Regions from separate parts of the Halomonas sp. 3D7M genome, predicted to be linked through region 1. Evidence: predicted binding sites of a transcription regulator. Region 1 holds the regulator's gene; each other region holds the start of a gene.
What was found. The regulator FNR, encoded in region 1, switches genes on or off when oxygen is low (the NO sensors DNR and NnrR bind a similar motif). The targets are predictions, from matches to a motif close to TTGATNTANATCAA.

Region 1 (3,282 bases):
TATCGCCAACTGCGTCGCTTACATCCGCAGTGTGAGACGAACGGCCACTTGACGGAAGCGCTCGCTCGTTGGCAAATGCCCGCTCTTCAGTGGATGGGAGTGCTGGGGGATGCAACCGCAAGCGCGCTTTTATATCTGCGTTTGCAGCGCGAGATCGCCCAGCAGGGATAGTCGTTACTACCCTCATGGGATGAATCCACGGGTTTATCTTGGGTGGACGTGGTGAGTCTTGTTAGAATGCCCGCTGCTTCTTCTACCATCGGCAGTGCCTACACCATGCTACAACCTGACTATTTTGACCCCGCAGCGCCTGATACTGTTTCTGTTGACAGCCCTGCTGTTAATAGCGCACAGACACCATCCGAGCATCACGCCGCTAAACAGAAGCGTGAATTTAATAAGCTACAAAAGCGCTTACGGCGAGAGGTTGGCAACGCCATCATTGATTATCAAATGATTGGTGAAGGTGACAAGGTGATGGTGTGCCTGTCTGGCGGCAAAGATAGCTATACGATGCTGGAGATACTGCTTAACCTGCAGCGCAACGCGCCGGTTAATTTCTCTCTGGTCGCCGTCAATATGGATCAAAAACAGCCAGGCTTCCCGGAGCATGTGTTGCCCCAATACCTAGATAAAATGGGGGTTGAATACCACATTCTAGAGCGTGACACCTACTCGGTGGTGAAAGAGAAAACCCCGGAAGGAAAAACGACCTGCGCGCTCTGCTCACGACTAAGACGTGGCTCTCTTTATGGGTTTGCCGAGGAAATTGGGGCTACGAAAATTGCCCTAGGGCATCATCGTGAAGATATTTTAGAAACGTTATTTCTTAACATGTTCTTTGGTGGCACTTTGAAAGCAATGCCTCCCAAGCTTTTATCTGACGATGGCAAGAATATTGTCATTCGCCCCCTTGCCTACTGCAAAGAGGCTGATATTGCAGAGTTTGCTCGGCTAATGGAATTCCCGATTATTCCCTGCAACTTATGTGGCTCTCAGCCCAATCTCCAGCGTCAAGTTGTCAAAGATATGTTGGCTGAGTGGGATAAAAAACATCCAGGACGTCTAGAGAGCATGTTTAAAGCGGTGACCAATGTAGCGCCTTCCCAGCTAGCAGACCGCCGTTTATTTGACTTTGCTGGCCTTGAAGCCAAACAAGCGGCGTTGATGGAAGGGCGTATTCAGGCGCTTAGCGTGGACTAGCCGACTGTTCTTCCTCTTCAGTTAGCGTGATGAGGCGCCGCATATCTAAAATATTAACCTCGCGCCCTGAAACAGCCACCACCTCTTGCTGTTGAAAGCGGCTAAGAATACGGCTGACCGTCTCTACCGCCAAGCCTAAGTAATTGCCGATGTCGGCGCGGGACATGGAGAGTCTGAAGCTATAAGGCGAGTATCCACGTCGACGAAAACGGTCTGAAAGGGTGACTAAAAAGCTGGCTAGTCGTTGATCGGCCGTCTTACGCGATAGCAAGCGCATCATGCGCCGGTCATCCCGCAATTCTTTGCTCATGCTCCGATAAAGCTGGCCACGTAGTTCGGGCAGTTCTTCGGAAAGCAGGTCCAAGCGATCAAATGGAATTTCACATACCGTTGTGGTTTCCAGTGCAATGACGCTACCGGGGTAGTGCTCTTCATCAATTCCGTCCAATCCCACTAGTTCGCTGGGAAGGTAGAAATTTGTCAGCTGATCATTGCCGTTCCCTTCGCTGGTCACCTGTTTCAGGCTGCCTGAGCGGACGGCATACACACTGGTGAAGTGATCGCCCTGGCGAAACAGGGGCTCGCCTTTTTTGAGCGGTGCGCGGCGGCGAATGATGGCATCAAACTGGCCCATATCCTCAAGCTCTAAGGCAAGCGGCAGACACAGCGAGCTTAGGCTACAGGTCTGACAGCGCGCCTCTTGCAGTAGTGAGCGTCGTTGGCTGGCGGGGTGTGGCATATCATTCTCCCTTTCTCGTTAGCCATCATAGGCCCAGAGGCAAGACGTCTCAACAAGCTTATACAATCTTAGAGTAGCGCTGAGTCGGCTGGTCAGCTATGCGAGCATCAAAGGCCATCGCCAAATGGCGAATCAGCAGCCGCCCAGTGGGGGTGGCGCTAATAACTTGCCGATGGCGAGTGATTAAACCGTCTTGCTCAGCTGTCTTCAATTGCTCAATTGCGGTGGAAAAATAATCACTAGCATCGATGTGCCAACGCCTTCCAACTGCCGCTAGATCAATGTGCATGTCGCACATTAGCCGTTCAATCACGTCTCTTCGTATTAGGTCATCCTTATTTAACCTTAATCCTTTGACGGTTGCCAGCTTACCTTGATCTAAGGCTGCTTCATATTGGCCAAGCTGAGTCGGGTTTTGTGCGTAAACGTCGTCAACCCGTGATATAGCGGATACGCCTAAGCCAACTAAATCGCACTGTGCATGGCTAGAGTAGCCCTGAAAATTGCGTTGTAAGGTGCCGTTGCGCTGTGCAATCGCTAGGCTATCGTCAGGTCGTGCAAAGTGATCCATGCCAATATGCACATAGCCTGCATTAGTCAGCATTTCTATGGTGGTATGCAAAATAGCCAGCTTTTCATCAGCGCTGGGAAGGTCCGTTTCGTTAATGCGTCGCTGTGGCGCAAAGCGGGTGGGCATGTGCGCATAATTAAATACCGACAGCCGTGCGGGGTTGAGTTCGATGACTTGGTTTAGCGTCTCGGCAAAGCTTTTTTCGGTTTGAAATGGCAGCCCATAAATCAAATCAAGATTGAGTGAGCGAAAACCAAGACGGTGAGCTTCTTCCATTAACGTTTCGGTGAGTACCCGGGGTTGTACGCGGTTGATAGCTTTTTGTACCTGCAGGTTTAAATCCTGTACGCCAAGGCTTAGTCGATTAAAGCCGAGAGATTGTAGGTGGCGCAAAGTAAATACGTCTGCTTCGCGAGGGTCTATTTCAATAGCGTAATCGCGATCGGCTGAGCTAGATAAACCAAAACGGGCATCTAGGCGATCAATCAGGTCTCCCATCTGTGCCAAGGTTAGAAATGTGGGCGTACCACCTCCCCAGTGTAACTGTTGCACCGGGCGTGAAGTGTCTAAATGGCGGGCAGTGAGCACCATTTCCCGATCTAGCCGAGAAAGGTAAGGTTCCGCAAGGGCGGTATTCTTCGTTGCGATTTTATTGCAAGCACAGTAGAAGCAAATTTTTCGACAAAAGGGCACATGCACATATAGGGATAGCGGACGGTGGCTCTCGTTACTGCGCGCTAGCGCCTGAGTAAAGTCATCGGCGCTGAAC
Region 2 (3,282 bases), on a different contig from region 1:
CCTGTATCCCGCTGTTCAGGTAGATTCTGATGCCCTGTTGGTAGAAGACAGGGGAGTGATCACGGCTGGCGCATTCAGCGCCGCAGCAGACCTCGCTCTGCACCTGATTCGCAGGCACGCTAGCCCAGATTTGGCCCAGCAGGTAAGTGGCTTAGCGCTGACACCTCCAGCGCGTGAAAGCCAAGCGCCGTACATCGAACCACTGCTGTTGCGAAGCAATGAAGAGCGCTTTTCAACCCAGGTTGAGCGCTGGCTACTGCAGCGATATACCGAGCCCTACGATCTACAGCGCTTGGCGGACGCCTTTCATGTCAGCACGCGCACGCTGCTGCGCCGCTTCCGCAATGAGAGTGGCACCACACCGCTACTCTGCCTGCAGCGTCACCGAGTGCATATGGCCAAGAGCTTACTGCGCACGACATCCTTGACCGTGGCGCAGATCACCGAACGCGTTGGCTATCGGGATGTAGCAAGCTTTTGCGCTCTTTTTAATCGTTTAGTGCAGCTATCGCCCAGCGAATATCGTCGACAGTTTGCTCCGGTGCGCATCAACGCGCTTTGCTAACGAGCTGTGTCTGCATCGCCGCAGAAAGCGTGAGGCAGTCCGCCGGTTGGCTATCAGCAGGTGACTATCAACAGTTGACTATCAACAGGTGACGGGATGAATTGTCGACTAACCTTCATTAAGTAATGTGGAGGTCGCAGGTACGCGTTGGCCAAGAGCGCATCGCGCATCGTCTGCCCCTCATTAAGCGATTATGAGCACTGTTCAAAGGCGTGCATCATCATGGGGGCACCATGGCAAAGCAAAAATTGACTCTGCTATTCGATGGCACCTGGAACGACCCTGAAGATCAAACCAATGTTTATCGTATTACCCGGCTGCTCCATGATGACGATGACGGTATCAGGCAGCGGTTCTATTATGATCCCGGTGTAGGGACGTCCAAATTTCAGCGCTTTTTCGGCGGAGCCTTCGGTTATGGGCTAAGCAAAAACCTACGGGAAGGCTATGACTGGCTGGCAAGGCATTACAGTGAAGGCGATGAGATCTGGATATTTGGATTCAGCCGCGGTGCCTACACCGCCAGAAGCCTAGTGGGGATGATTCGTAAATGCGGGCTAGTGCATGTCGTCACGCCAGGGCTGCTTGATAAGGCTGAAAGTATTTATCGAAACCGTGATTTGCACCCCGATTCTGAGGTGTGCACAGAGTTCAAGAAGCGCTTCAGCCGCCAGCCCAGGGTTCATTTCATTGGCGTGTGGGATACCGTTGGCGCACTGGGCGTGCCAGGAACCAACCTGTTCAAAAGCAAATACGATTGGCACGATACCGAGCTTTCCAGCATTGTCGATTATGCCTATCAAGCGGTCGCGCTGGACGAACACAGGTCGGCCTATAACGTATCGCTCTGGACGAGCAAGGATGGCAAGCAGAAAACAGGTAATCGCAACGTCGAGCAGCGCTGGTTTATCGGTGCCCACGCCAATGTAGGCGGCGGTTATGGCGCTGGCGACACGCTGGCCGACATACCGCTGAGCTGGATGTTAACCAAAGCGCAGCAGGCAGGCCTAAAAGTGGCCCCCTTCAATGCTGCAGAGGATGCTTGGAAAATGGCACCGAAAGATTCGTTTGCTGATTTTCTGAAAGGGCTTTACGCCAAGTATGCACGCCTTAGATACAAGGGCGACGGCCGATTTTACCGGCAGTATGCGCAGGGTATGCAGGGGCTGCCTGCGGTGAATATTTCAGTCGATGAGAGTGTATGGAAGCGTTGGGCTGATACCGCGTGCAAGTACCGGCCACGTACCCTGACCGATGCCCACCTTTCCCCACCGGAGGAGTAGGCCGGGCGGCGGCGTGGAAGTGATGAATGATCTAGGTCATGAAGTGACCAATATCGACTAAAAACTAAGTGCTCAAAGTAGGCTAAATATAATTTAACTGCTAGGATCGAAGCATTAGAGCGAATAACGCCGCAGGGAACAACCTAATGCCAAATGCCCCACGCATTGAGCTTCACCCTATTAGCCAACGCGTGCAGGCGCATGTTGATGGCACGTTAGTTGCTGGCTCCATCGACACCATCGAACTCCGCGAACACGGCTACCCGCCACGCTATTACTTCCCACGTGAAGACGTGCGGATGGACTTACTCACCGTGTCAGAAACCACCACGTATTGCCCATTCAAAGGGCATACGGTGCATTTCTCGCTGGGTGAACACCAGGATATCGCTTGGAGCTATGAGTAGCCGATTGGCGGCATGGAGGCGATAGCAGGGAAGGTGGCTTTTTATGAGGAAAGTCAATGACGCTTTTTGACCCTAAGCGACCATCCCGGCGAAAGCGGTATGCTGGTTCAGCAGTGTTAGATGTCTTGAGGTAAACGGGAGGCGCATATTATGACTTCGAATCCAAACCATGCTTATCTAGCTGGCGAAGAAGCTTCTGGTTACAGTATGGAGCTATGGGGGGCTATGGGCGTTCTTGCTCCGTTTTTGACCAAAAAGCAGCTGCGGGCAATCGAATCCGACCTGCAGCTAAACCGCAGTGACTTTGATGAGGCGAAGTATCTTCAGGCCGCGTGCGAAACGGCAATCTCCTCGACGATGGGGCGTTTGTTTCCAGATGCATTTGTCTATGAGCGGAAAATCAAGCCTCCCAAAGATGTAGATTGTTCTTTTGAAAAAGACGGATTTCGATTCAACTTCGAAATCAAGTGTCCTGACTATTCAAGGCAACACAAAATTGATCAGACCCACGCTTTCAAGGTTGGTGCATTTGGTCGTATGGATGACTACCAATCACTGGTGGAGAAGTTGCAGCGTGAGGTGTTCAATGCCGAAGGAAACCCTAACGCTGATCCAGATAAGCCGTTGATATTACAGCAGCATATGGACAACAAGTTGAAAGACTTTTTATTGTCGGCTCACGGAAAATTTGCCGACAATTCCTCAGAGAAGGAACTAAATGTTCTGGTTGTATGTTGCTCTGACCGCATGAGTATGCAGGAGTGGTTTTTCTACATGTTTGGGTCGCAAGGACTGCTAACCCAGGATTCCTACCATCCACCCGAGCAGTACGACAACGTTGATTCTGTCATTCTGACGAACATCTACCATCGCCATCACGACTACAAAAATAAGGGTAAGTTGAGTGATCACTGGGATTGGAGCAAGTCCTTCAACTTGATATTTTCGAATCCATTGAGGAAGAAAGATAAAATGGAAGCAAGTTGGAAGTTAGTGGATCTGATACCGAATCATTCATTGGAAGTCA
Region 3 (3,282 bases), on a different contig from region 1:
TCTGATCATAGTGTTCAGGAGGGAGGTAACCCGCGGCCCCACCAGCCGCCATAGCCAACTGGGTACGCATCATAATGGCATCAGCAAAGCCGCGTAGCAGCATCACCAAGGCAACCACAAAATACATAATACCGAGCTTTTTGTGATCAACGGAGGTAAACCACTCGCTCCACAGCCAGCCCCACTTTCGGTAATAGGTTAATGCGCCGATAAGCGCAGCACCGCCAATCGCCATCATGGCGGCAACGATCATAATGATCGGTTCGTGATACGGAATCGACTCTAATGTCAGTTTTCCAAACATGCTTAACCCCCCGCTTCAACGCTTGTGGGATGGCCGCTCATCGCGTGATCCTCACTAGCATGCTGATTGGTAACGTGGCCAAACGCGGCCTGATGATGGGTAGCGCCTGCGCTTTCTAGCTCGCCAGACTCGCCGTGGCTATCGTCAACATCACTGACGGCTTCGTGGTTAACATGGTCGCCATGACCACCGTGCCCACTGCCACCGGTATGAAAGCTGGTCAGAATCGACGTATAGAGCGCCGGAGATACCTCAGAGAAGTACTCGACCGGGTGGTATTCACTCGGTTTGGCTAAATCGCTATAACGGTCGGGATAGGTCAGGGTTTCATTGGAAGCCCGCACGTTTTCAACCCACGCCTCAAATTCTTCTGGGGTGGTAACGTGAGCATCGAAGGTCATTCCTGAGAAGCCAGCACCGCTGTAATTTGTGGAACGGCCTGGATAAACGCCGACGTCGTCTGCAATTAGATGAACATCGTTATCCATACCCGCCATGGCATAAATTTGGCTGCCTAAGCGCGGAATAAAGAACGCATTCATCACAGAGCCAGAGCTGACTCGAAAACGCACCGGTGTATCCACAGGAAAGGCAAGCTCGTTGACACTGGCAATGCCTTGTTCGGGGTAGATGAACAGCCATTTCCAGTCCAGCGCTACCACTTGGATTTCCATTGCGGCGGTATCGCTTTCGATGGGCTTATGGGGATCTAAACTATGGGAGGTTTTCCAGGTAAGAAACGCTAAGACAGCGATGATTAAACAAGGCACTGTCCATACCGCGACTTCAATCGCATTAGAGTGCGCCCAGTCGGGTAGGTATTTAGCAACATTGCGATTGCTGCGCCGATAACGCCAACCAAACAGCAGCGTCATCACTATCACTGGAATCACTACAATTAGCATCAGCCCAAATGAGGTCAGTATTAGCGAGCGTTGCTCAACGCCAATCTGCCCTTTGGGATCCAACAATGCAGAACTGCAGCCCGTTAACAACAGGCACAACATGACGAGCACGAATGTGCCTCGCCTGCGCCAGAGGGTATGTCGTTGCATGGTGTGATCTCGTCAGAGAGTTGTCCAAAACAGCGCACTATTTGACCAGCTGAATAGCTAGCTAAATAGCCCGCTAACTAACACCCCATACTTTTCCCAGAACAGTGAGTACGTATGCGTTGCTCCGGGAAAAATATGCGCTACCGAAGGGATTGGTAGCGAGTCATAGCCAATACACGCCACGCGCGCATAAACTAAGACTAAAGTATTTTCTATTGATCTGGATCAATCAGAAAGAGACGCTTTGCCGCACCCCGAATGCTCAATAGTGTGTTAAGCGACTGTCACACTGGGTGATGCATGAGGAAGACAATCTTGAACTTTCGACGCACTGTCATCGTCGGTCACGACAATATCGAAATCGGATAACGCGGCAAAATAGGCTGGGCGCACTAAACCAAATTTGCTGGCATCAACAATCAACAGGCGCTGCATAGCCGTTGCAATGGCAGCCTGTTTTGGCGCTACTTCATGAAAATGGAAACAACTAACCCCACGCTCGCAGTCCACTCCTGCGGCAGAGATCAATGCTTTATTAATGCCTAAACGCTCAATCGCAGCACGCATACCATCACTACCAAACGATTGTGATGAGGCATAAAACAGTCCCCCTAGCAGCACTAACCGCACATTAGGCAGCGCGGCCACTGAGTTAGCCACGTTAAGGGCATACGTCACCACAGTGAGCTCGCGGAAATGGCTTAACTGACTAAGTAAAGGAATCAGTGTTGAACCGCAGTCAATGAATAGCGTATCGCCGTCTTCGATAAAGCTGGCAACTCGCTGACAGAGGCGGTGCTTAATCTGATAATGGCTGGCCTGTTGCTCAGTCAGATCGTACACCGGTGTTACGCCAGGGTAGTTTGCCATGACCAACCGACCGCCCAACAAGCTAATCGCCGAAGGCTGCGTAGTAACGTCCCGACGGATCGTCATTTCAGAAACACCGCACAGCTCAGCAGCATCGCGCAGATGCAATGTCCCCCCGCTGGCAAGCGCTTCTTGCAACATTGCCAAACGCTGAGCGCTTCGGTCATTCATGGCAAACCTCTCCTTTAATCCCAAGTTCAGGCGTTATTTGTTATCAGCGGTTAGTGGGTATCCAAGGCCTATGCTGAGCCAGCCCTCATTATATTTCCACTGTCAGACACTGCTCTTCGACTATTTGAGAGTCATATCACATATACAAAGCGTTGATGGGCTAATACTTGCAAATCAACGTTAAAAAAATAACACTAAATGTTATAATTTTAACATCAACACCAGCCCACACGACTCATAACAACCCTGTTGAGGCTTCCATGACTGCTCACACCCCTTCTCGTTCTTCTTTCGTCACGCTTGGCGCTGGCGTTTTGCTGGCTAGCGCTGCGCTGGTAACGCCAGCGTTAGCAAACGACACCCCCGCGTCACCAACGACGCCCCTTTGGTCGTTTGCCAACGTTTCGGTGAACTACTTGGATTGGTCTAACGGTACTGAAGCGCGTACCGCTAGTAACGCAGCAAAAAGCGACTTCACGTTTGTCGAAATCGAAGGCGGCGTCGGTTACAGCTGGGGCGAATTCTACGGTTTCTTCGATTTCGAGAACCCAACCAACGATCAGTTTGACGAATCAAGCGGTGGTAAAGACAACTTTCGTACCGCTGGAAAAGTCACATCGCATATTTATCTCGGCGACAGCCCGCTATCAATCTACGCGCACCTGTACGACTTCCGCGATTATGGTTTCAACGCTCGCGAGCAGGATCAAATTCTCGGCCTCGGCTACCGCACGACGTTCGACAATGGCCTATGGTTTAAACCGTTTATTGGCGCAGCACGTGTGCAGAGCGACAGCTACACTGGCATGAACGGCTTTATGGCAGGCTGGGTAGCAGGTTATGACTTCTCAGCGCTCAACCAGAACTTCAGCGTCACCAACT

Region 2: the regulator FNR is predicted to act here: its motif matches at 1,875-1,888, upstream of INT22_RS09280 (DUF427 domain-containing protein).
Region 3: the regulator FNR is predicted to act here: its motif matches at 1,575-1,588, upstream of cyoA (ubiquinol oxidase subunit II).

What each region holds. Positions count from the first base shown of each region.
Region 1 covers NZ_JABUZF010000261.1:19,384-22,665, reverse strand. The annotation lists gene INT22_RS16990 (DNA polymerase III subunit epsilon) at 1-171, shown strand, start outside; gene ttcA (tRNA 2-thiocytidine(32) synthetase TtcA) at 238-1,203, shown strand; gene fnr (fumarate/nitrate reduction transcriptional regulator Fnr) at 1,190-1,942, opposite strand; gene hemN (oxygen-independent coproporphyrinogen III oxidase) at 2,001-3,282, opposite strand, start outside.
Region 2 covers NZ_JABUZF010000172.1:1,655-4,936, reverse strand. The annotation lists partial or broken gene INT22_RS09290 (GlxA family transcriptional regulator) at 1-472, shown strand, start outside; gene INT22_RS09285 (DUF2235 domain-containing protein) at 799-1,848, shown strand; gene INT22_RS09280 (DUF427 domain-containing protein) at 1,995-2,255, shown strand; gene INT22_RS09275 (hypothetical protein) at 2,406-3,282, shown strand, end outside.
Region 3 covers NZ_JABUZF010000141.1:810-4,091, reverse strand. The annotation lists gene cyoB (cytochrome o ubiquinol oxidase subunit I) at 1-304, opposite strand, end outside; gene cyoA (ubiquinol oxidase subunit II) at 307-1,359, opposite strand; gene INT22_RS06865 (DeoR/GlpR family DNA-binding transcription regulator) at 1,633-2,400, opposite strand; gene INT22_RS06860 (outer membrane protein OmpK) at 2,661-3,282, shown strand, end outside.